Regions from separate parts of the Paraburkholderia sp. IMGN_8 genome, predicted to be linked through region 2. Evidence: riboswitches for the same ligand, from Rfam matches in the RefSeq annotation. Region 2 holds a riboswitch; the other holds the start of a gene.
The links. Region 2 has a riboswitch for glycine ahead of gcvT (glycine cleavage system aminomethyltransferase GcvT). Riboswitches for the same ligand answer to the same signal wherever they lie in the genome.
Positions count from the first base shown of each region.

Region 1: linked by a shared signal. The riboswitch ahead of WN982_RS29740 (D-amino acid dehydrogenase) and the one ahead of gcvT (glycine cleavage system aminomethyltransferase GcvT) in region 2 are both predicted to bind glycine.

Region 1 covers NZ_CP150901.1:1,894,274-1,906,511, forward strand. The annotation lists gene WN982_RS29700 (sugar efflux transporter) at 1-554, shown strand, start outside; gene WN982_RS29705 (hypothetical protein) at 599-748, shown strand; gene gnd (phosphogluconate dehydrogenase (NAD(+)-dependent, decarboxylating)) at 1,108-2,139, shown strand; gene WN982_RS29715 (HAD family hydrolase) at 2,160-2,864, shown strand; gene WN982_RS29720 (ankyrin repeat domain-containing protein) at 3,708-4,244, opposite strand; gene WN982_RS29725 (hypothetical protein) at 4,341-4,466, opposite strand; gene WN982_RS29730 (phosphoketolase family protein) at 5,004-7,397, shown strand; gene WN982_RS29735 (acetate/propionate family kinase) at 7,410-8,561, shown strand; gene WN982_RS29740 (D-amino acid dehydrogenase) at 8,974-10,185, opposite strand; glycine riboswitch at 10,360-10,454, opposite strand; gene WN982_RS29745 (LysE family translocator) at 10,747-11,379, shown strand; gene WN982_RS29750 (GNAT family N-acetyltransferase) at 11,554-12,081, opposite strand; gene WN982_RS29755 (helix-turn-helix domain-containing protein) at 12,088-12,238, opposite strand, start outside.
Region 2 covers NZ_CP150900.1:55,273-67,510, reverse strand. The annotation lists gene WN982_RS00265 (hypothetical protein) at 910-1,266, shown strand; glycine riboswitch at 1,409-1,510, shown strand; glycine riboswitch at 1,533-1,690, shown strand; gene gcvT (glycine cleavage system aminomethyltransferase GcvT) at 1,771-2,889, shown strand; gene gcvH (glycine cleavage system protein GcvH) at 3,033-3,413, shown strand; gene gcvP (aminomethyl-transferring glycine dehydrogenase) at 3,486-6,416, shown strand; gene WN982_RS00245 (alginate lyase family protein) at 6,542-7,672, shown strand; gene WN982_RS00240 (L-serine ammonia-lyase) at 7,700-9,088, shown strand; gene WN982_RS00235 (thiamine pyrophosphate-binding protein) at 9,321-11,030, shown strand; gene WN982_RS00230 (branched-chain amino acid ABC transporter substrate-binding protein) at 11,169-12,238, opposite strand, start outside.

The DNA.
Region 1 (12,238 bases), on a different replicon from region 2:
CGACCATGATCGTGCTGCCGCTCTACATCGTCCATGGCCTGAACGGCACGCATCTGGACGTGTCGATCATGCTCGGTCTCGGCGCGTTGACGGAAATCCCGATGATGCTCGCGCTCGGCGCGAAATCGTCGACGCTGCACAAGCCGAACTGGCTGGCCGCCTGCGCGGCGGTGCATGCGGTCTATTTCGTCGCAATGTCGCTGGCGGGGCACGTCGACGTGCTGATCCCAATGCAGATGCTCAACGCGTTCGTGGTCGCGGTGACGTCTTGCCTTGGCATGACCTATGTACAAGACCTGATGCCGGACTCGCCTGGCCGCGCCACCGCGCTGTTCTTCAACGCCGCGCGGCTTGGATCGATTCTGTCCGGCATATTGTCGGGGTTGCTGGTGCAGGCGCTCAGCTATCGCGGCACGTTCCTGTTCTGCGGTCTGCTGGCGCTCTCCGCGCTGATGCTGTTCGCGGTGCCGGGCTACCGCTATCCATTGATGTGGCGGGCGGCGCAGCGCTTTGTGCGGTCGCAATATGGGAAGCTTCGGGAGAGGCAGGAGTAGGGGGAGCTGTTGAACTGTATCCCGCCTTTTCTTACATGAATTACATGCTGATGAGCCACGTCAACGTCGTCGCCGCGTACGCGCATCTGATGAGCCGCGATCCGGTGCGCGCCGCCGAACAAGCGACTGTGCCTGCTGAAATTCCGGCCGCCGATCGCGGGATGGAAACTGCTAAATCTGTCCCTCGCACCTGAAGAGCCATGCAGCATTGCGTGATCTGCGTGCTGGCGGGTGCGCGTTTGAAAGCGGCGTTGACGGTGTAAGGCGACAGTCAGCCAATTCGATGCATCCGGCAGAGCGAGGCGCTGGGCATGCGCGCAGCCGGAACGTTGCGCTGCGCAAAGGCTCTTCAACGCGGCGTATCGTCGGTTTGGCGTCGCGAGCGGTGCCGGTTTCGCTGCGCAGACGATCGGAGGCTGATACCGTTTGGCTGGCACAGGCATATAAAGGCATCTACAGTTACCGGAGTGACGGGCAGTCGCTCAGACACATCACGGCCGCAGTGCAACGAACGAAATCAATCAGCGCAACGATGCGCTTCCTGGAGCGGGATATGCAACTAGGCATGATTGGATTGGGACGTATGGGCGCCGACATGGTGCGGCGTCTGACGAAGGGCGGTCAGCAATGTATCGCGTACGACGTGCAGCCGGCAACGGTGGAAAAGCTGAAGCAGGACGGCATCGCGGGTGCTACGTCGCTCGAGGAGCTGGTCGCGCAACTCGCGAGGCCTCGCGCGGTGTGGCTGATGGTGCCCGCGGCGGTGGTCGACGCGACGCTCTCGAAGCTGGTGCCGCTGCTCGAACCCGGCGACATCGTGATCGACGGCGGCAATTCCTATTACCACGACGACATCCGCCGCGGCGCCGAGCTGGCCGGACGCCAGCTTCACTATGTGGACGTCGGCACCAGCGGCGGCGTGGCGGGCCGCGAGCGCGGCTACTGTCTGATGATCGGCGGCGAGACCGCGATCGTGAAACAGCTCGAGCCGATTTTTTCGACGCTCGCGCCGGGCGCGGGCGCCGCGCCTGCCACGCCGGGTCGTACCCCAGGCGACAGCACCGCGGACCAGGGCTTTCTGCATTGCGGTCCGCAGGGCGCGGGGCATTTCGTGAAGATGGTCCACAACGGAATCGAATACGGAATGATGGCCGCGTACGCCGAGGGACTGAACATTCTGCGTCATGCCGACGCCGGCAAGCACGCGCGCGATGTCGACGCCGAAACTTCGCCGCTGCGCCGGCCCGAGTTGTACCAGTACGACCTGAATCTCGCCGATGTGACCGAAGTGTGGCGGCGCGGCAGCGTGATCGGCTCGTGGTTGCTCGATCTGATTGCCGGATCGCTTGTCAGCGATGCGGATCTGGCGAACTACGCAGGACGCGTATCGGATTCGGGCGAGGGCCGCTGGACAGTCGCGGCTGCCATCGACGAAGGCGTGCCTACGCCGGTGCTGAGCGCGGCGCTCTTTGCCCGCTTCAGCTCGCGCGGCGACGCGGATTTTGCGAACCGGGTGTTGTCGGCGATGCGGCATGACTTTGGCGGCCACGTCGAGAAAGTCGCTGCGCCGGCTGACGGGCAGTAGAGCTAATTCAAGGAGCCGGCATGGATGCCACGAAAGCTACGCCGCACGACGTCGTGTTTCTGTTCGATTGCGACAACACTTTGCTGGACAACGATCATGTGCTGGCGGATTTGCGCGCGCACATGATGCGGGAATTCGGCGAGGAGAACAGCACGCGATATTGGGAAATTTTTGAGGAATTGAGAAGGGAGCTTGGCTACGCCGATTATTTGGGGGCATTGCAGCGGTATCGGCGGGAGCATCCGCGGGATACGCGATTGCTGTTGATGTCGTCGTTTCTGATTGAGTATCCGTTTGCGAATCGGCTGTATCCGGGGGCGTTGGATGCGATTCGGCATCTGGCGACGCGCGGGCCTACTGTGATTTTGTCCGACGGGGACGTCGTGTTCCAACCTCGGAAGATTGCCCGTTCGGGGTTATGGGAGGAGGTTGAAGGGCGGGTTCTGATTTATATCCATAAGGAGTTGATGCTCGATCAGGTGATGGAGTGTTATCCGGCTCGACACTATGTGATGGTCGATGACAAGTTGCGGATTCTTACTGCTATGAAGAAGAGCTGGGGGGAGAGGTTGACCACTGTTTTTCCTCGCCAGGGGCATTATGCTTTTGATCCTAAAGAGGTGGCGGGGAATCCGCCCGCGGATGTGACTGTTGAGAGGGTTGGCGAGCTCGCCGGTGTTGATGTTGATATGTTGATGATCAGTGGGACTGTAGGAGGTGCTTAGGGTTTTCTTTTTGCCTTTGGCGGCGGCATTGTCTGTTTGCCTACGGCGTTGCCTTTCCTTGTTTTGTTTTTGGTTTATTAGCGTTCCCCCTGTGCGGGGGCACACCTACTTTTCTTTGCCGGCCGCAAAGAAAAGTAGGCAAAAGAAAGCGGCTCAAACCGCTAGCTTTGAAGCGGGTCCCCTGGCTTGGAGGAGGCAGTGGAGCATCTGGAATCGGTGTTCTCGCGCACTCCGCGCTGGTGACAAGGCAGTCATACTTCCGGCGGCGCTGCGCGCGCCGTGGCGGTACTTCATCAAACCGCCAGGCGGTTTGGGCGCCCGCGGCTGGTTCGGTGCGGTGGCTCGCACTCGCGTCCCCAACGCCTCGCCGCGGCGCTAGCGTCTCACTCGAAATGGTGGCTCAATCTCGCACACTTCGGCGCCTCGCCGAGGCGAAGCCGATGGCTCCCGCCGTGCGGAGAATTACCCATTGGTTTCCCAGGCAGACCCGTCCGCGACGCACGCAATGCGGCGCGGGATAAATGATGCCGGAAGCGCGTGCGCCCAATCGGTTTTGAGAAGTACCGCCACGGCGCGCGTAGCGCCGCCGGAAGTATGACTGCCTTGTCACAAGCGCGGAATGTGCGACAGCACAGATTCCAGATGCTCCACTGCCTCCTCCAAGCCAGGGGACCCGCTTAAAAGCTAGCGGTGTGAAGCCGCTTTCTTTGCTTACTTTCTTTGCGGCGGCAAAGAAAGTAAGTGCCTGCCCCGCACAGGGGCGACGCTAATAAACCAATATCAAATCAAGGAAAGGCCAACGCCGTAAGCGAACAACCAAAGCGCCGCGCAGGCAAAAAAACCTTAATAACCGATGTCCTTCAACCGCGCTTGCGCATCAGCAGCCCCCATCTTGCGAGCCGCTTCAACCGGCGTAACCCCACCCGCATCGCGGGCTCCCGGATCCGCTCCATGCGCGATCAGCAGATCAACAATCGCCGTGCGATTAAACATAGCAGCAATCATAAGCGCCGTGCGTCCATCCGGCGACGCACCCTCAACATCCGCGCCGTGCGCAAGCAAAACCTCAATCACGGCGTCAAAGCCCTTAAAAGCAGCCCCAGCAATGGGCGTCTGCCCATTATCATTGCGCAGGTTCGGATCGGCGCCGCGCTCCAGCAGCACCCGCACCGCATCCACGTGTCCGTGATAACTCGCCAGCATCACAAGACTGTCGCCCTTGTCGTTGCGCAAATTCGGCGGTACGCCTTTCTCGATCACCGAAGCGAGCATCGCAGCATCACCACGTCGTGCGAGTTCAAAGACTTCATGCGCCAACTCGATCAATTCCTGATCGAGCTGCGGCTTGGAAGGAGGGGAAGAATCAGCGTGGTCCGTCAATGGAATCTCCTTGCAGTGCATCAGGCCGCCTCGGCGGCACTCGGAACATCAGTCAGAATACACATGTCGCGCTGCCAACGCCCGCGCAGCGGCACGCTACAGCTTGCCGAGCAGCAACACCAGCAACCCGAACACGCCGATCGTAACGGCGACACCCGCGCACAACACAACGAGCGAGAGAACCAGAATCAAGGGTGTTTTGAGGCGGCTGGGTGTCGACATGATGGCCGTTCAGGTAGAGGGCGAGCAGTTCAGGGCGCGCCAGATGCGGATCGTCGTCGCGCACATAGCCCAGACAGCTTAAACGTATTCAGGTTAATGTGCGCTCGAAGTCATGCGCGAAACTAGCCCCCAGGTGCCCACTGTCCAACAACATACAGACACGCGGCCCAATTGAGCGCATGATCCTTGCACGGTGCCCGGTGTTATCCGCATTCATACGCGCCGATCGAAGCCTGGTTGCCCGCCAGCAATTGCCCGCATCACGTCGTCAGCGATGCACCGCTGCACGCCCGTCACGCGATCCAGCTTTATACGATTGCGTCGAACCATGGCGTTCGCTTCCTGTCACATCCCCTGACGATTGGCGGCCAGATCCCGTCAAGCCTTACGCAACGGACCTTTGCCGCTACACCTTCGCGATGTCAAGCGCGTGACAAGCCGGTCGGCTTCTATCGTTTTTCCCCCGCCGGCCAGGGCGCGAACCATCGCAGCAGCACCCGCTAACCTGCCTGACAGTCCTTTTCGAGGAGTGGCGCCATGGCTGAAGCAATCCCCCGTCCGACCCCGCCCAAAACATTAGAGCCCGACACCTTGCGCAAAATGGATCGCTACTGGCGCGCCTGCAATTACCTGTCGGCCGGCATGATCTATCTGCGCGACAATCCGCTCCTGCGCGAGCCGCTCAAACCCGAACACATCAAGAACCGTCTGCTGGGCCATTGGGGTTCGGATCCGGGGCAGAGCTTCCTGCTGGTGCATCTGAACCGGTTGATCAAGAAGCTCGAGCTGAACGTGATCTACATTGCCGGCCCCGGGCACGGCGCGCCGGCCACGCTGGCCCATTGCTATCTCGAAGGCCATTACTCGGAAATCTATCCGGACCGCAGCGAGGACGAGGCCGGCATGCGGCGCTTCTTCCGCCAGTTCTCGTTTCCCGGCGGTATCGGCTCGCATTGCACGCCCGAAACGCCCGGCTCGATCCATGAGGGCGGCGAACTCGGCTACAGCCTGTCGCACGGCTACGGCGCGGCGTTCGACAACCCCGATCTGATCGTCGCGGTCATGATCGGCGACGGCGAGGCGGAAACCGGGCCGCTGGCCACCTCGTGGCATTCGAACAAATTCCTCAATCCGATTCGCGACGGCGCGGTGCTGCCGGTCCTGCATCTGAACGGCTACAAGATCGCCAATCCGACTATCCTCGCGCGCATTCCCCACGAAGAACTCGAAGCTCTGCTGACCGGCTACGGCCACAAGCCGTATTTCGTCGAAGGGGACGATCCCGACACGATGCATCAGCAAATGGCCGCGACGCTCGAACAATGCGTCGGCGAAATCCGCGCGATCCAGCAGCAGGCGCGCGAATCCGGCGATGCCTCGCGGCCGCGCTGGCCGATGATCGTGCTGCGTTCGCCGAAAGGCTGGACTGGTCCGAGGGAAGTCGACGGTCACAAGGTGGAGGGCTCGTGGCGCGCGCACCAGGTGCCGGTGCTCGACCCCGTCGCCAATAGCAACAGCCTGAAGCTGGTCGAAGGCTGGCTGCGCAGTTATGAGCCGGAGTCGTTATTCGACGAAACAGGGCGTCTGGTCGAAGAACTGCGCGAACTTGCACCGCAAGGCACGCGCCGCATCAGCGCGAATCCGCACGCGAACGGCGGCTTGCTGTGCAAGACGCTCGACATGCCGCCGTTTCGCGACTACGCGGTAACGGTGAAAAAGCCCGGCCGCCCGTACACGTCGCCGACCGAGGTGCTCGGCAAGTTCTTGCGCGATGTCATGCGCAACAACATGACGAACTTCCGCGTGTTCGGCCCCGACGAGACCGCCAGCAACAAACTGACGGCGATCTATGAGGCGTCGGAGAAAACCTGGCTGGCCGGCACGGAGGCGAGCGACGCTGACGGCGGCGAACTCGCTGTAGATGGCCGCGTGATGGAAATGCTGAGCGAGCACACCTTGGAAGGCTGGTTCGAAGGCTATGTGCTGACCGGCCGGCACGGACTGTTCGCGACCTACGAAGCGTTCGTCCACGTGATTGATTCGATGTTCAACCAGCATGCCAAATGGCTGGAAAAGGCCAAGCGCGATCTCGGCTGGCGGCAACCGGTGCCGTCGATCAACCTGCTGATTACGTCGCTGGTGTGGCGCCAGGATCATAACGGCTTCACGCATCAGGACCCGGGCTTTCTCGACGTCGTGACCAACAAGAGCCCGGACGTGGTGCGCATTTATATGCCGCCGGACGCGAACTGTCTGCTCAGCGTCGCCGATCATTGTTTGCGCTCGCGCGATTACGTCAACGTGATCGTCGCCGACAAGCAGCCGCATCTGCAATATCTGGACATGGAGGCGGCCGTCACGCATTGCACCAAGGGCATCGGCATCTGGGATTGGGCGTCGACGGATCAGGGCGCCGAGCCGGATGTGGTGATCGCTTGTGCCGGCGACATCGCGACAATGGAAGCACTTGCCGCCGTGCAGATTCTGAAAGAGCGCTTTCCTGAGCTGAAGATGCGCTTCGTCAACGTGGTCGATCTATTCCGCCTGATGCCTGAGCACGGACATCCGCACGGCCTGTCGGATCGCGACTTCGATTCGTTGTTCACCACCAGCAAGCCGGTGATTTTCAATTTCCATTCTTATGCGTCGCTCGTGCATAAGCTGACGTACAACCGTACCAATCACGGCAACCTGCATGTGCACGGCTATCACGAGAAGGGCAATATCAACACGCCGCTCGAACTGGCGATCATCAACCAGGTCGATCGCTTCTCGCTCGCCATCGACGTGATCGATCGCGTGCCGGCTTTGCGCGGCGTCGGCGATCATGCGAAGGAGTGGCTGCGCGGGCAGGTCATCGAGCATCTTGCGTATGCGCATGCCGAGGGTATCGATAAAGAAGAAATCCGCAACTGGACGTGGAAAGGCTGAGCGAGGCTTCGTATGCAGACCGATGAGCGCACTCAGGAACCGACGATTCTGGTGTTGAACAGCGGTTCATCGTCGCTGAAGTTCGGGTTGTTTACGCACTCGAGCGATGACGAATCATTGTTGCTGGAGGGCAGCGCGGAAGGCATCGGCCGCAACGATGGCCGTTTGCGGATCAAGTCGCCGGATGGTCGCGTGCTGGTGGAGCAGGAGCACATGCTGGAGTCGCAAACCGACGCGTTGCAAAAGCTCTCCAGCGTGCTTGCGGAGCACAAGCATGCCCGGCCCGCGGCAGTGGGACATCGTGTGGTGCACGGCGGGCCGCATCTGCGGGCGCATCAACGTTTGACGCCCGAGGTTCGGCAGCGCCTGCAGGACGCGGTGCATTTCGCGCCATTGCATATTCCGCCGGCGCTGGCCTTGATCGACGAGGCGTCGGCGATTTTCGGCGACGCGCAGCATTTTGCGTGCTTCGATACCGCGTTTCACGCCACGCTGCCGCCGCGCGCGGCGCAGCTTGCGTTGCCGCGCCACTATGTGGACGCCGGGGTGATTCGCTACGGTTTTCATGGGCTATCGTATGAATCGCTGGTGACGCGGCTCGGTGCCGATTTGCCGCCGCGCGCGGTGTTTGCGCATCTGGGGAATGGTTCGAGTTTGTGCGCGTTACAGGACGGTAAATCCGTGGACACGTCGATGGGTTTGACGCCGACCGGCGGCGTGCCGATGGGCACTCGCTGTGGCGATCTCGATCCGGGCGTGCTGCTGTATCTGATGCGCGTGGAGAAGCTCGACGCGGATGCGCTCGAAACGCTGCTGAATCGCCAGAGCGGCCTGGCCGGCTTCGCGGATGGCGAGAGCGATATGCAGGCGCTCGAGCAGCGCTGTGCGGCGCGCGACGTTAATGCGTTGCTGGCGATCGATGCGTTTGCCACCGCTGTGCGGAAAACTATTGGCGCTTATGCGGCTTTGCTGGGAGGGGTTGATTTGCTGGTGTTTACTGGCGGGATCGGCGAACACAGTACAGAGATTCGCAAGCGAGTGTGCGAGGGGCTTTCGTTTCTCGGGCTATCGGAGGGTGACCCTGCGGGGAAAGTGCGTGCGATTCACACTGAGGAGGAAAAGCAGATTGCCAGGCATTGCCGGAGGCTGTTGCAGGCGGGTTGACGCTATTTTGCTTTGATCGTAGTTCGGTCGGAGACGCCAGGGAGAAACTCATCCCTCACTGATCCAGCTCTTTGGCTTCGCTTCCCCGACTACCTGTCAGATCAAGTCCAGGCTAACACAGATGAAGTACCGCCACGGCGCGCGCAGCGCCGCCGGAAGTATGACTGCCTTGTCACCAGCGCCGAATGTGCGAGAACACTGATTCCAGATGCTCCACTGCCTCCTCCAAGCCAGGGGACCCGCTTAAGAATTAGCGGTGTGAAGCCGCTTTCTTTGCTTACTTTCTTTGCGGCGGCAAAGAAAGTAAGTGCCTGCCCCGCACAGGGGCGACGCTAATAAACCACTAAGAAATCAAGGAAAGGCCACCGCCGTAGGCAACCAACCAATGCCGCCGCAAAAGGCAAAAAGACCTCTAGTCAACAACACTAGCAACCGATTGCGCCGTAACCGCGGACAACGTCCACCCAAGATGCCCATGCCCGGTATTATAAAAAACCCCACGCCGCTTCCCGCGGCCCACCTTGGGCAACATGCCAGGCAGCATAGGCCGCAACCCAGCCCATGGAATGACCCGTGAGGTCGAAACCTCAGGAAAATACCGTCGAGTCCACTCGACCAGCGGCGCAATCCGATCCGCCCGAATATCCCGATTGAACCCGTTAATCTCCGCCGTCCCGGCAACTCGAAACCTCTCCGCCCCAAGCCGGCTGGTAACGATCTTCGCGCTATCGTCGAGCAAACTAACCCACGGCGCCCGCTGCTGACTCACTGCATCATCGAGACAAACAGTGATCGAATACCCCTTCACCGGGTACACATTAACGTGATCCCCCAGCATCGCGGCAAAATCCCGGCTCTTCACGCCGGCACACACCACAATCCGCTCAAAAGCAAACCGCTGCTGCTCACCAGCAAGATTGACCAGGAGCGTAAACCGCCCATCGGCCGGCTGCTCGATCGCGGTAATCTCCGCATCGTAATGAAATTCAACCCCATGCCGTACGCAAGCCTGAGCAAGCCCACGAGTGAACTTGTGAATATCGCCGGTGGAATCAGACGGCGTAAAAAACCCGCCGTAAAATTCGCCCTGCAGCGTCGGCTCAATCGCATGCAACTCGCTCGCCGTCACAGGGTTGCGGTCAAGCCCGCCCTCGCGCAGCAGTTCGTTCACCTTGCCGGCGGCATCGAACTCCTTGCGGGTCTTGTAGATGTGCAAAATGCCACGCCGCTCCAGATCGAAGTCGATCCCTTCGCTCTCGGCAATGGCAAACAGATGCTCCCGCGCCGCGATCGCAAGCCGCACGGTTTCGACGGTGTTGGCGCGGTAGTGCGGAATCTGCCGCAGGAATTCGCCCATCCACGAATACTTGTGCCAGGTGGGCATCGGATTGAGCAGCAACGGGGCGTCGCGGGTGAGCATCCAGCGCAAGCCCTTGAGCACAGTGGCCGCGCTGTTCCAGACTTCGGCATTGCTGGCGGACAACTGCCCGCCGTTGGCGAACGACGTTTCCATCGCCGCATAGCGATGGCGTTCGAACACAGTGACGTGATGGCCGCGCTGCGCCAGAGCGTGAGCAGTCGTGACGCCGGTAATCCCGGCGCCGATGATGGCGATTCGTGACATGACATGGTCCAGAGTAAATTGAGCATCACCGGTGTCGATTTCCTGTCGAAACCGGCGTTGATGCCCCATCTGTCCATGTACCTGAGAGTTTCATCCCGTCAGCACGCATGCAGGTTGCAAGCGGTGTGCAGGATTCCCCTTCGGTGGGCGCGCACGGCGCCGCTCTCCAGATGTTCCAGCTGCGCGGTCCTTTTTGCCTGAGAGTTTCCGGGGCGGTTGCTCCGTCGGCGTCGTCACAAACGTCTGACGATCTCTCCCGCGCTGCATTGCAGAACGACACGACAATACCGCCCAAAAATTATCGCCGCAAGTGTTTCCTGCGATGCACCGCGCAATCGGTGTTCTGAAGATTCGTGCTTAAGGCCGTTCTTTGGCGGCCAGCGCTCGTCGCTCGTCGCTCGTCTATCGCGACACGACGCAAACGGAGACCCACGCGTTCGGCGATATGAATGGCATTCAACTGCCGATGCGGATTATTCAAGCCCGGGTCCAAGCGTGGGTCCGTGGCATAAGTTATATTTGGCCGCATTGCCTTCGTACATTTTCCCTGAGGAGTTTGCCGTGCCCGCTGCCACAACGCTGCTTGCCTTCGCCCTGGTTTCGCTCGGCATGGTGCTCACGCCTGGGCCGAACATGATCTATCTGATCTCGCGTTCGCTCTGCCAGGGGCGGCGTGCGGGGCTTGTATCGCTTGGTGGTGTCGCGCTCGGCTTCGTGTTCTACATGTTCTGCGCCGCCTTCGGCATTACCGCGCTGCTGCTGACGGTGCCTTATGCGTATGACGCGTTGCGTTTCTGCGGTGCGCTCTACCTGCTGTATCTGGCGTGGCAGGCGGTCAAACCCGGCGGACGCTCGCCGTTCCAGGTGCGCGATCTGCCGCACGACAGCCGCCGCAAACTGTTCACGATGGGACTCGTGACGAACCTCGCGAATCCGAAGATCGCGGTGATGTATCTGTCGCTGCTGCCGCAATTCATTTCGCCGGGGCACGGCAGCGTGCTGGCGCAGTCGATCGCGCTCGGCTGCGTGCAGATCGTGGTGAGCGTCACCGTCAATGCGTTGATTGCCAGCATGGCCGGTTCGATTGCCGGGTTTCTCGCCGGACGGCCGGTCTGGCTGCTGGTGCAACGCTGGTTGATGGGCACCGTGCTCGCCGGATTGGCGGTACGGATCGCGCTCGATTCGCGCCGTTGAATGCCTAACGGCGATCAGCTGGGAAGGTAAGCCGCGCCCGGCATTCGTCGCATTGAAAAGCAGGGCTTGAACATGTCCGGCTTTCCTATCGACAACCCTTTTCTCGAGATCGCCAGTGCGGAAGGCACTTTCAAATATTCGAAAACGGCCTGAAAGCAAACCGCTGGTGCTTTCTCAAAGCGCTTTGTACATGATCGTGGCCGAATCGAGCCGCTCTTTGATTGTGTCGCGGCAAAAGCCCGGAATCACGCCGACCGTCTGATAACCCAGCGATGCATATAAAGGCTCGGCCTTGTCGCCGGTGCGCGTATCGAGCGTGAGCAGACTGCGCTTCAACTGGCTTGCGCGGGTTTCGAGTTCCGTCAGCAGCGCCTTCGCGATCCCCTGGCGGCGGAACTCGGGATGGACCAGCAGCTTGCGCACTTCGGCACGATGGCGCTGATTCGGCATCGTGTCGTAGTCGAGTTGCACTGTGCCGGCGATGCGGTCTTTGCAGCGTGCCACCAGCAGCACGAGCGAACCGGCTCGCAGCGATGGCAGCACCTTGCCGGTCCAGAACGCCTCGCTTTCCTCGACCGTGCACGGCAGCACGAAACCGATGCTGGCCCCGTCATGAACACAGGCATGCAGTAGTGCGCCGAGTTCGTGGTGATGGCGAACCAGATCGTCGGCGGAGAAGGTCGTTAGGGTGGTTGCAGTCATGCTGGCTCACACGATGAAAAGGATGTAGCGGGCGGCGCTGTGCGCGGGAGTCACGAAAGCGCTGGGGCCGAACAGCTGGTAACGCAGGCAGTCGCCGGCTTGCAGGTCGTGGCTTTGCCCATCGACGGTGATCTGCAATTGCCCTTCGAGCAGGATC
Region 2 (12,238 bases):
GGTCTATTAGCGTCGCCCCTGTGCGGGGCAGGCACTTACTTTCTTTGCCGCCGCAAAGAAAGTAAGCAAAGAAAGCGGCTCAAACCGCTAATTCTTAAGCGGGTCCCCTGGCTTGGAGGAGGCAGTGGAGCATCTGGAATCTGTGTTCTCGCGCATTCCGCGCTGGTGACAAGGCAGTCATTCTTCCGGCGGCGCTGCGCGCGCCGCAGCGGTACTTCCCAACACCGATAGCAGATAGGCGCTTCGGGCATCATTCTTCCCGCCTCGCACTGCGTGCTCGCTGGAACGGTCTGCAAGGGAAACCAGTGGGTGATTCCTTGTTCGGTGGGTGCCATCGGCTTCGCCTCGGCGAGATGTCCAAGTATGGGAGCGCGAGCCGCCACTCCGAGTAAGACGTTAGCGCCTCGGTGCGGCATGGGGGACACGAGGGCGAGGCATTTGGGACGGGAGGACGAGCTACCGGGCCGAACCAGGCGCAAGGGCCAAAACCTCCAGGCGGTTTTTATGAAGTACCGCTGCGGCGCGCGCAGCGCCGCCGGAAGAATGACTGCCTTGTCACCAACGCCGAGTGTGCGGGAGCACCGATTCCAGATGCTCCACTACCTCCTCCAAGCCAGGGGACCCGCTTAAGAATTAGCGGTGTGAAGCCGCTTTCTTTGCTTACTTTCTTTGCGGCGGCAAAGAAAGTAAGTGCCTGCCCCGCACAGGGGCGACGCTAATAAACCAATAACAAATCAAGGAAAGGCCAACCCCGCAGGCACACAGACACAAAGCGCCGCGCAGGCAAAAAACCGCAAAACTAACAACCCGAAAGGAATATCCAGTTACAAAAAAACCAACCGAGACGTCAGCCCCCGGCAAGGCAAAACCGTTCCTATTCCAAGCAACAAAACAAAACCCGGAGAGTCCATGCATCGTTCTATCTGCGCGCTAACCGCATGCGCATTGCTCACCTCGCTGGCCGCCTGCGTGGTGGCCCCCCAACCCGCGCCGGCGCCCGCACCGCGCCCATCCCCACAGCAAATTGCGGATCAGCGCCTCCATCAGGTCGACGGCCGCATCGATAATCTCAGCCGCCGCATCGACGCCCGCGTAAACGAGGGCTACTACCCGCCCCCGCAAGGCGCCGCGCTGCACCATCGGCTCGACGTGATCCGTCAGGAAGCCCACGACATGGCCGCGCAACACGGTGGCGGCATCTCCGGCGACGAACAGCGCGTGCTGAACCAGGAACTGGACAACGCAGCCCACGCCATCGGCGAATAATCGCGCCAACTCAGGCACTAAAACAGCAACCGCGCGGGCATCACGTCCCGCGCTTTTTTTGACGCACGCCATCCTGCAGCGCCAATCACCAAGCTCCTTGCGGGCCTTTATTTGACAAGCCCCCGGCCCTCGCGTACATTCGCCGCACGCGTCGGGAGAGCGCGCTGGCCGCACTATTCAGCAGGCCGCGCCGCCGAAGGGGCACACCCGCAAACTCTCAGGCAAAAGGACCGACCGCGTCGAAAAACCCGCCTCACGGCTCAGGTTTTTCGCACTCTGGAGAGCGGCAGTAGCCGTCTGCGTCGTGAACATGATTCAGACTTAGGCAGGCTGCCCACCGAAGGGGCGCGCGCTTCACCGTAGCGATTCGAATCACATCGCCCGGTAGCGCAATCTCTCAGGTATCGAGGACAGAGGGGTCATGCAACGCATCGCTCGCAGGCATCAGGCCGCGAGGCGTAGCGCCGCATGGCCTTTTTTGTTTCGCGAGACGCCCGAGGCCCCATGACCGAACTCAAACACACCCCGCTCAACGCCACCCATCGCGCGCTCAACGCCCGCATGGTCGATTTCGGCGGCTGGGATATGCCCGTCAACTACGGCTCGCAGATCGACGAACACCGCGCCGTGCGCACCGACGCCGGCATGTTCGACGTGTCGCACATGTGCGTCGTCGATTTCACCGGCGAGCGCGTACGCGCCTTCTTCGAATACGCACTGGCGAACAACGTCGCCAAGCTGCAAACGCCGGGCCGCGCGCTCTACTCCTGTCTGTTGAACCAGAACGGCGGCGTGATCGACGATCTGATCGTCTATTACTTCGGCGAAGATCACTTCCGCGTGGTCGTCAACGCCGGCACCGCCGACAAAGACATCGCGTGGTTCGGCCAGCTCAACGCAGAAGGCAGCTTCGGCCTGACCATCACGCCGCGCCGCGATTACGCGATCGTCGCCGTGCAAGGTCCGAATGCGCGCGAAAAAGTCTGGCAAACCGTGCCGGTCGCGCGCGCCGCCACCGAATCGCTCAAACCCTTCAACGCCGCGCGCGTCGCCGATACGCCGTTCGGCGAATTGACCGTCGCCCGCACCGGCTACACCGGCGAAGACGGCTTCGAAATCATCGTCCCGGCGGCTCACGTCGAAGCGCTGTGGGGCGCGCTGCAAGCGCAAGGCGTGCGCCCCGCGGGTCTCGGCGCGCGCGACACGCTGCGCCTCGAAGCCGGCATGAATCTGTACGGCCAGGATATGGACGACAACGTCTCGCCGCTCGACGCCGGCCTCGCATGGACCGTCGATCTGACCTCGCCGCGCGACTTCGTCGGCAAATCGAAACTCGAAGCGAACGGCTCGCAGGCCGCGTTCGTCGGCCTGATCCTGCTGAAGGACAACGGCAAGGCGGCAGGCGTGCTGCGTGCTCATCAAAAAGTCGTCACGCCGCACGGCGACGGCGAAATCACCAGCGGTACCTTTTCGCCGACGATGCAGGAATCGATCGCCTTCGCGCGCGTGCCGAAAGGCGTGCAGCCCGGCGACACCGTTCACGTTCAGATTCGTGACAAAAACGTACCTGCAAGCGTGGTAAAACTGCCGTTCGTGCGCAACGGCAAAGTGCTTGCGGTTTAAGCGGCCGGCGCGTTCGTCACCCCTTCAAGAAAACGTGGTTGCCCCAAGTTTTCCTGCCCCCTCGGGGGGCCTGGCGTGAAGCGACAGGTTTGGGGGCCCCCTTTATTAAGTCAATACCGAATCACACCGCATAGGAGCATCCGATGAGCATCCCGGCCGATCTGAAATACACCGAATCGCACGAATGGGTCCGCACTGAGGCGGATGGCACGCTGACGGTCGGCATTACCGACCACGCGCAGGAAGCGCTCGGCGATATCGTCTTCTTCGAAGTTCAGGAATTGGGCAAAACCGTGACCGCAGGCGACACCGTCGCCGTGATCGAATCGGTGAAGGCCGCTTCCGATATCTACGCGCCGGTCTCGGGCGAAATCATCGAAGCGAACACGTCCGTCGCCGACACGCCTGATTCGGTCAACAGCGCGCCGTACGACAGCTGGCTCTTCAAGATCAAGCCGGCCGACGGCGCCGCGCAAGATCGTTTGATCGACGCCGACGCGTACTCGAAGTCGATCGGCGCCTGATCCACTTACTCGTTTAAACCTTCAGGTGCGGCGTCCGTCAGGCATGGCGCGCCGCACCGCCAGGAACACCCCATGAAGCTCGAACACCCGGATCGTCTGATGAACCGCACTCCTCTCTCGCTCGCCGCGCTCGAAGTGCATGACGCCTTCGCCGAACGGCACATCGGCCCGGATTCGGCCGACCAGCAAGCGATGCTCGAAGCCTTGGGCTTCGCCTCGCGCACCGCGCTGATCGACGCCGTCATTCCGAAGACGATCCGCCGCAGCGAAACGTTGCCGCTCGGCCCCTTCGCCCAGCCGAAGAGCGAAGCCGAAGCGCTCGCCGCGCTGCGTGAGCTGGCGGACAAGAACCAGGTGTTCCGCTCGTATATCGGGCAGGGCTATTACAACGCGCACACCCCGACGGTGATCCTGCGCAACGTGCTGGAAAATCCGGCGTGGTACACCGCGTACACGCCGTATCAGCCGGAAATCTCGCAAGGCCGTCTGGAAGCGCTGCTGAACTTCCAGCAAATGATCGTCGATCTGACGGGTCTGGCGATCTCGAACGCATCGCTGCTCGACGAAGCAACCGCCGCCGCCGAAGCGATGACGCTGCTGCAACGCATCGGCAAGCCGAAGTCGAACGTGTTCTACGTCGCTGACGACGTGCTGCCGCAAACCATCGAAGTGGTGAAAACGCGCGCGACGCCAGTCGGCATCGAAGTGAAAGTGGGCCCGGCTGCGGATGCGGCGAACGCCAACGCGTTCGGCGTGCTGCTGCAATATCCGGGCGTGAACGGCGATGTGCGCGACTACCGCGCACTCACTGAAGCGATTCACGCGGCGGGCGGCCATGTGGTTGTCGCCGCCGATCTGCTCGCGCTGACCATGCTCACGCCGCCGGGCGAATGGGGCGCGGACGTGGCCGTCGGCAATACGCAGCGTTTCGGCGTGCCGGTCGGTTTCGGCGGCCCGCACGCTGCATATCTCGCCGTGCGCGACGAATTCAAGCGTCAGATGCCGGGACGTCTGGTCGGCGTGACCGTCGATGCGCAAGGCAATCCGGCGCTGCGTCTCGCGCTGCAAACACGCGAACAGCATATCCGCCGCGAAAAGGCGACCTCGAACGTCTGCACCGCGCAAGCGTTGCTCGCGATCATGGCGAGCATGTACGCGGTCTATCACGGCCCGCACGGCCTGAAGACGATCGCGCTGCGCGTGAACCGTATTGCGGCGCTGCTCGCAGCCGGCGCGAAGAAGCTCGGCTACACGCTCGTCAACGACACTTTCTTCGACACGCTCACGTTCGAAACCGGTGCACGCACCCAGGCACTGCATGATGCGGCGACGGCCAAGCGCATTAATCTGCGCCGCGTGAGCGACACGCGCGTCGGTATCTCGATCGACGAAACCACCAAGCGCAGCGATCTGGCCGATCTGCTCGCAGCATTTGCGCAAGCGGCATTTGTCGACGAAATCCCGCAAATCGACGCCCTCGACGCAGAACTCCCCGCAGAGAACACGGTGCCTGCCGCACTCGAACGCACCAGCGCGTACCTCACGCACCACGTGTTCAACCGCCACCATTCGGAAACGGAAATGCTGCGCTATCTGCGCAGCCTGTCGGACAAAGACCTCGCGCTCGACCGCTCGATGATTCCGCTCGGCTCCTGCACGATGAAGCTGAACGCGACCTCGGAGATGCTGCCGGTCACTTGGCCCGAATTCGGTCAGATTCACCCGTTCGCTCCGGCTGAGCAAACGGTCGGCTACCGCGAAATGATCGATCAGCTGGAACAGATGCTGGTCGCGGCCACCGGCTACGCAGCCGTGTCGCTGCAGCCGAATGCCGGCTCGCAAGGTGAATACGCGGGTCTGTTGATCATTCACGCGTACCACGCGTCGCGCGGCGAAGGCCACCGCAACGTCTGCCTGATTCCCGCCTCGGCACACGGCACGAACCCGGCGTCGGCGCAGATGGCCGGCATGCAGGTGGTCGTGGTCGCGTGCGACGCCCAAGGCAACGTCGATATCGAAGACCTGAAGGCGAAGGCCGCGCAACACGCCGACAAGCTCGCCGCGATCATGATCACGTATCCGTCGACGCACGGTGTGTTCGAGGCGAACGTCCGCGAAATCTGCGAGATCGTGCATGCGCACGGTGGCCAGGTCTATGTGGACGGCGCGAACATGAACGCGATGGTTGGCCTGTGTGCGCCGGGCCAGTTCGGCGGCGACGTCTCGCATCTGAACCTGCACAAGACCTTCTGCATTCCGCACGGCGGCGGCGGACCGGGCGTCGGTCCGGTCGCGGTCGGCGCGCATCTCGCGCAGTTCCTGCCGAACCAGATCTCGTCGGGCTACGAACGCACGCCGAACGGTATCGGTGCGGTGTCGGGCGCACCGTACGGCTCCGCTTCGATCCTGCCGATCTCGTGGATGTACATCGCGATGATGGGCGCAAAGAACCTCACCGCCGCCACCGAAACCGCGATCCTCAACGCGAACTACATCGCGAAGAAACTCGCGCCGCATTATCCGGTGCTGTATTCGGGCCCCGGCGGCCTGGTCGCGCACGAGTGCATTCTCGATCTGCGTCCGCTCAAGGAGACGAGCGGCATCACCGTCGACGACGTCGCCAAGCGTCTCGCCGACTACGGCTTCCACGCGCCGACCATGAGCTTCCCGGTGCCGGGCACGCTGATGGTCGAGCCGACCGAATCGGAATCGAAGGAAGAACTCGACCGTTTCGTCGAAGCGATGATCGCGATCCGCGAGGAAATCCGCGCGGTCGAAGCAGGCCGTGCGGACCGCGAAGACAATCCGCTGAAGCATGCGCCGCATACGGCAGCGGTCGTCATCGCGAACGAATGGAAGCATGCATATGCGCGCGAAACCGCCGCGTATCCGCTGCCGACGCTGATCGCGAAGAAGTACTGGCCGCCGGTCGGCCGTGCGGACAACGTGTATGGCGACCGCAATCTGTTCTGTTCCTGCGTGCCGGTCGCCGACTACGAATAATCCTGGCCGTCGCCTGCATGACCGCGTACCGCCCGCATGTTGTAAGCGGGTGGTGCGCGGTTCTGTCGTTCGTGCCCGCAAACGGCTAACATCACACACCGAATCAGCCTAACGAGGAGTTTCGCATGGCGCGAAAGGTGCGATTGATGCAAAGCCGGACCGCAATAAGGCGAGCCCAGACGTGGCAGCAGGCCTGCGCGCTATTGCTGGCTGGCGCAGCCGTGCTGCTGCCGCTGCGGCAGGCACGGGCCGCGATGAATTTTTGTGCGGCGCCCGCGCTGCAAACCAGCGAGCGGACCAACGCCGATCCCGGCGTCAAAGCACTGGTGAGCAATGTGCAGGCGCATCTGAACGACCCGCCGCGAGCGCTTGCAAAACTGCATACCGAAGGCACGCTGCCACACGAGGGCATCTACGATCAGAGCGTCGAGGCGGAGAAGGATCTGGATCTGTTGCGCGACGCCGCGCTTGCATGGCGCGCGACCAGCGACGATCGTTATCTGAAGCTGGTCGACCGTTTGCTGTTTGCGTGGGTCACGACTTACCAGCCGAGCTTCAATCCGATCGACGAAACCCGTTTCGAAGGCCTGATCCTCGCCTACGACATGACCGCGAGCGCACTGCCGGTGAAAACCCGCAACGCATCGATGGCGTTTCTGACGAAGTTCGCGAACGGCTACATCACGCAGATCGACGCGCAGCCGCGCCCGCTCAAGGGCACCTATCGCAACAACTGGCAGAGTCACCGGATCAAGCTGATCGCAATGGCCGCGTTCACGCTCGATAACCGCAAGATGATCAACGCGGCTCAGCGTCTGTTTGACGAGCATATCGGCGACAACATCGCGCCGGACGGGTCAACGTTCGACTTCGGCGAACGCGATGCGCTGCATTACGTCACCTACGACCTGCAACCGCTTGTGACCGCCGCGCTCGCCGCGCGCCGCCACAACCGCAACTGGTTGCTGGAAAAGGGCACGAACGGTGCGTCGCTCGCGGGCGCGCTCGATTGGCTCACGCCGTATGCGGACGGCAGCAAGACACATGAAGAATTCGTGCATTCGAACGTCGCGTTCGATGCCAAACGTCGCGAGGCCGGTTTGCCTGGCTATTCGGGTCAGTGGGATCCGAAGAACGCGACGGAACTGTTTCACCTGGCGGCGCGTCTCGATGGACGCTATACGCCGATCGCGTTGCAGCTCGCACCGATGCCACCCGCGTGGCTCGCCGTGTGCTTACCGCTGCCGGCGCGCTAAACTTACTTTTATCAGCAGGGAGCAGCAATGGCAGTCAGCGTCTTCGACCTCTTCAAAATCGGCATTGGTCCGTCCAGTTCGCATACGGTCGGGCCGATGCGCGCGGCGCTGATGTTCGTTCAAGGGCTCGAACGCGACGGGCTGCTCGGCGCGACGGCATCGGTGAAAGTGGATCTGTATGGTTCGCTCGGCGCGACGGGCAAGGGCCACGGTACGGACCGCGGCGTGATGCTCGGGCTGATGGGCGATGCGCCCGACACCGTCGACCCCGACACGATCGTTCAGCGGCTCGAAGCGGTGCGTGCGTCGCGCAAGCTCGCGCTGCTCGGCACGCACGACGTGCCGTTCGTGCAGAAAGATCATATTTCGTTCTATCGGCAGGCGCTGCCCGAGCATCCGAACGGCCTGAAGCTGCGCGCGTTCGATGCGCAAGGCGAGACACTGCGCGAGTCGACCTATCTGTCGGTTGGCGGCGGCTTTGTGGTGACGGCCGGCGCGCCGAACACGAAAGTGCTGAGCGCCGTCGACCAACTGCCGCATTCGTTCCGCAGCGGCAGCGAGTTGCTCGCGCTGTGTCAATCGACCGGCAAGAGCATCGCGCAGCTGATGTGGGAAAACGAGCGCGTCTGGCACACGGAAGAAGAAACGCGCGCGGGTTTGCTGAAGATCTGGGACGTGATGCAGTCGTGCGTGGCGCGCGGTTGCGGCATCAACAATCCCGATGCCGACGGTAATCTGCCCGGCCCGTTCCAGGTGAAGCGCCGTGCGCCGCAGTTGTATCGCGCGCTGTCGGGCAATCCTGAACTGGCGCTGCGCGATCCGCTGTCGATGGTCGACTGGATCAATCTGTACGCAATCGCCGTCAACGAGGAAAACGCCGCGGGCGGGCGTGTGGTCACCGCGCCGACCAATGGCGCGGCCGGCATCATTCCAGCGGTGCTGCATTACTACACGCGTTTCATGCCGGGCTCGAACGAGCAGGGCGTGATCGACTTCCTGTTGACGGCGGCAGCGATCGGCATTCTGTACAAGCTGAACGCGTCGATTTCGGGCGCGGAAGTGGGTTGCCAGGGTGAAGTGGGCGTCGCCTGTTCGATGGCGGCGGGCGCGCTCGCAGCGGTGATGGGCGGCACGCCGGCGCAAGTGGAGAATGCCGCGGAAATCGGCATGGAACACAACCTCGGGCTGACCTGCGATCCGGTCGGCGGGATGGTGCAGATTCCGTGTATCGAGCGCAACGCGATGGGCTCGGTAAAAGCCGTCAATGCCGCGCGAATGGCGCTACGCGGTGACGGCACACATTACGTGTCGCTGGACTCCGTGATTAAGACGATGATGCAGACCGGCGCGGATATGAAGACGAAGTACAAGGAAACGTCGCGCGGCGGGTTGGCGGTGAATATTGTGGAGTGTTGAGGCGGCCTGGTTTGTACGGCGGTTTGTTCTGCTAATGACGCGGGCTTCGGCCCGCGTTTTCGTTTCTGCCTGGTCAACGGACGCTTCGTGGATGCGGTTGCGCTGCGCCGTGACATTGGACGCGCTGTCGGCGTAAGCTGTCGAAGCGCCCATCGGCTTCTGTCCAGGCTCGATGCGGCAACAGCCCGACTGCACCGATCGCACCCATCGTCACACTGGAGGCTTCATCGCAATGCCGCTTGCTTCTGATTTTCCTGCCGCCCAAACCACCGGCGCGCGTCTCGTAGTCGATGCGTTGCTCACCCACGGTGTCGAACGTGTGTTCTGCGTCCCAGGCGAGAGCTTTCTCGCCGTTTTGGATTCGCTGCATGACGAGACCGAGCGTATTCAAACCATCGTGTGCCGGCACGAAGCAGCGGCGGCAAACATGGCCGAAGCAACCGGCAAATTGACCGGCCGCCCAGGCGTCGCGATTGTCACGCGCGGCCCGGGTGCGACACATGCGTCGATCGGCGTGCACACCGCGTTTCAGGATTCGACGCCGATGATCCTGCTGATCGGTCAATGCGCACGCGAGCATCTCGACCGCGAGGCCTTCCAGGAAATCGACTACCGGCGCATGTTCGGTCAGATGGCGAAGTGGGTCGCGCAAATCGACGATCCCAAGCGCATTCCCGAATACCTGAGTCATGCGTTTCACACGGCGACGTCGGGGCGTCCGGGGCCTGTCGTGCTGTCGTTGCCGGAAGATGTGTTGAGCGAGGCGTGTGAAGCCGTTGCCGGAGCGCCGGCCTACAAGCGAGTGGCAGCATCGCCGTCCGCGGCGCAGATCGAACAGTTGCGGCGGCTACTTGAAGCTGCGCAACGGCCGATGGTCATCGCAGGTGGCAGCGGTTGGACGTCGGCAGCGTGCTCGGACCTGCAACGCTTCGTCGAGAACTGGCAACTGCCGATCGGCCTTGCGTTCCGCTTCCAGGACACGCTCGACAACGAACATCCGAACTACGCCGGCGACGTCGGCCTCGGCATCAATCCAGCGCTTGCTCAACGCATCCGCGATGCGGACCTGCTGCTCACGCTCGGCCCTCGCCTGGGCGAAGCAACGACGAACGGCTACACGCTGCTCGATATCCCGAAGACGAGGCAAACGCTGGTTCACGTGCATCAGGGCGCGGAGGAACTGGGACGCGTGTATGCCGCCGATCTGCCGATCGTCTCCGGCATGCCGGAACTAACAGCGCTGCTTGCCGGCTTAAAGCCGTCTTCTGACAAGCCCGCATGGGCCGGCGCGGCGGAAGAAGCGCATCGCGCGTATCTCGACTGGCGCAAACCGCGTCAGATTCCAGGCGACGTGCAGATGGGCGAAGTGATCCAGCAATTACGCGCGCATCTGCCGGAGGACGCGATCCTGACAAACGGCGCGGGCAATTACGCGACGTGGCTGCATCGGCATTTCTCGTATCGGCATTTCCGCTCGCAACTCGCGCCGACCAGCGGCGCGATGGGCTACGGCGTGCCGGCGGCGATCGCGGCGAAGTCGCTGTATCCGCAACGCGTGGTGGTCGCATTGGCTGGCGACGGTTGTTTCATGATGTCCGCGCAAGAACTCGCGACCGCGATGCAGTACGACCTGCACGTAATTTTCATCGTGGTGAACAACAACCACTTCGGCACGATCCGGATGCATCAGGAACGGCACTATCCGAATCGCGTGCACGGCACCGGTCTCACGAATCCGGATTTTGCGGCGTTCGCGCGCTCGTTCGGCGCGCATGGCGAGACGGTGGAACGGACCGAAGATTTTCTGCCGGCGCTGCAACGCGCGATGGAGGCGAAGCGTGCCGCGGTGATCGAAATTCGTATGCCGCAGGAAGCGAGCACGCCGGGCGCGACATTGGAGCAGATTCGGGAGCAGGGGAGGAAGTTGCGAGGGGAGTCGTGAAGGCAGCGATAGTGCGACTCGCACACAGCTAAACATCAAAGAAAAAGCCCTGCGGCTAAACACTCCGCAGGGCTTTTTTGTGCGTCGAGCGCCACGCCAATACCGCACGTGACACTCGCACGCTCAAGCAAAAACCGCTTACTTCCCGCCCACGCTTTGCAGCGTCGTCCACTTGCCGTCGACAACCTTGTACAGCGTGATGCCGCCGTTCTTCAGGTCGCCCTTGCCGTCGTAGGCGAGGTTCGCCGACGTCACGGCCGGCATCGAGGTCTTCGCGAGCAGCGGCAGGTATTTGGCCGGATCGGTCGAGTTAGCCTTCTTCATTGCGTCGAACATGGCCATCGCGCCGTCGTAGGCGTACGGCGAGTACGTTTGCACGTCTTCGTTGAAACGCTTCTTGTACTTCGCGACGTAGTCCTTGCCGCCCGGCATTTCTTCCAGCGGCAGGCCGGCGAGCGATGCCACTGTGCCGTTCGCTGCGTCACCCGCGATCTGGATGAAGGTCGGCGTGTGAACCATTTCGCCGCCCATCAGCGGCGCCTTGATGCCGAGTGCCTTCATCTGCTTGACCATCGGTGCCGCTTGCGAATCCGCGCCGCCGTAATAGATCAGGTCCGGGTTGACCGACTTCAGCTTCGTCAGGATCGACTTGAAGTCGACAGCCTTGTCGTTCGTGTATTCACGATCGACGATGGTGGCGCCCGACGCCTTCGCTGCCTTCTCGAACTGATCAGCCAGACCCTGGCCATAGGCCGTGCGATCGTCGACGATCGCGATCTTCTTCACGCCCAGGCTCTTCACCGCGAACGTGCCGGCGACCGAACCTTGCTGCGTGTCGGACGTCATCATGCGGAAGGTGGTCTTGAAACCTTGCTGCGTGTATTCCGGCGCCGTCGCCATCGCGATTTCGGGGATGCCCGCGTTCGCGTAGATGCGCGAAGCCGGAATCGTGGTGCCCGAGTTGAAGTGGCCGAGCATGCCCTTGATGCCGTCATCCACCAGCTTTTGTGCAACGGTCGTGCCGGTGCGCGGGTCAGCCTGGTCGTCGGCCGAATCCAGCACGAAGCGAACCTGCTTGCCGCCGATCACCGGCTTGGTCGCGTTCATGTCTTCCACTGCCAGCGTGATGCCGTTCTGGAAGTCCTTGCCGTAGTGCGCCTGCGCGCCCGTCATCGGACCGGCAAAACCGATCTTCACGTCTTCCGTCG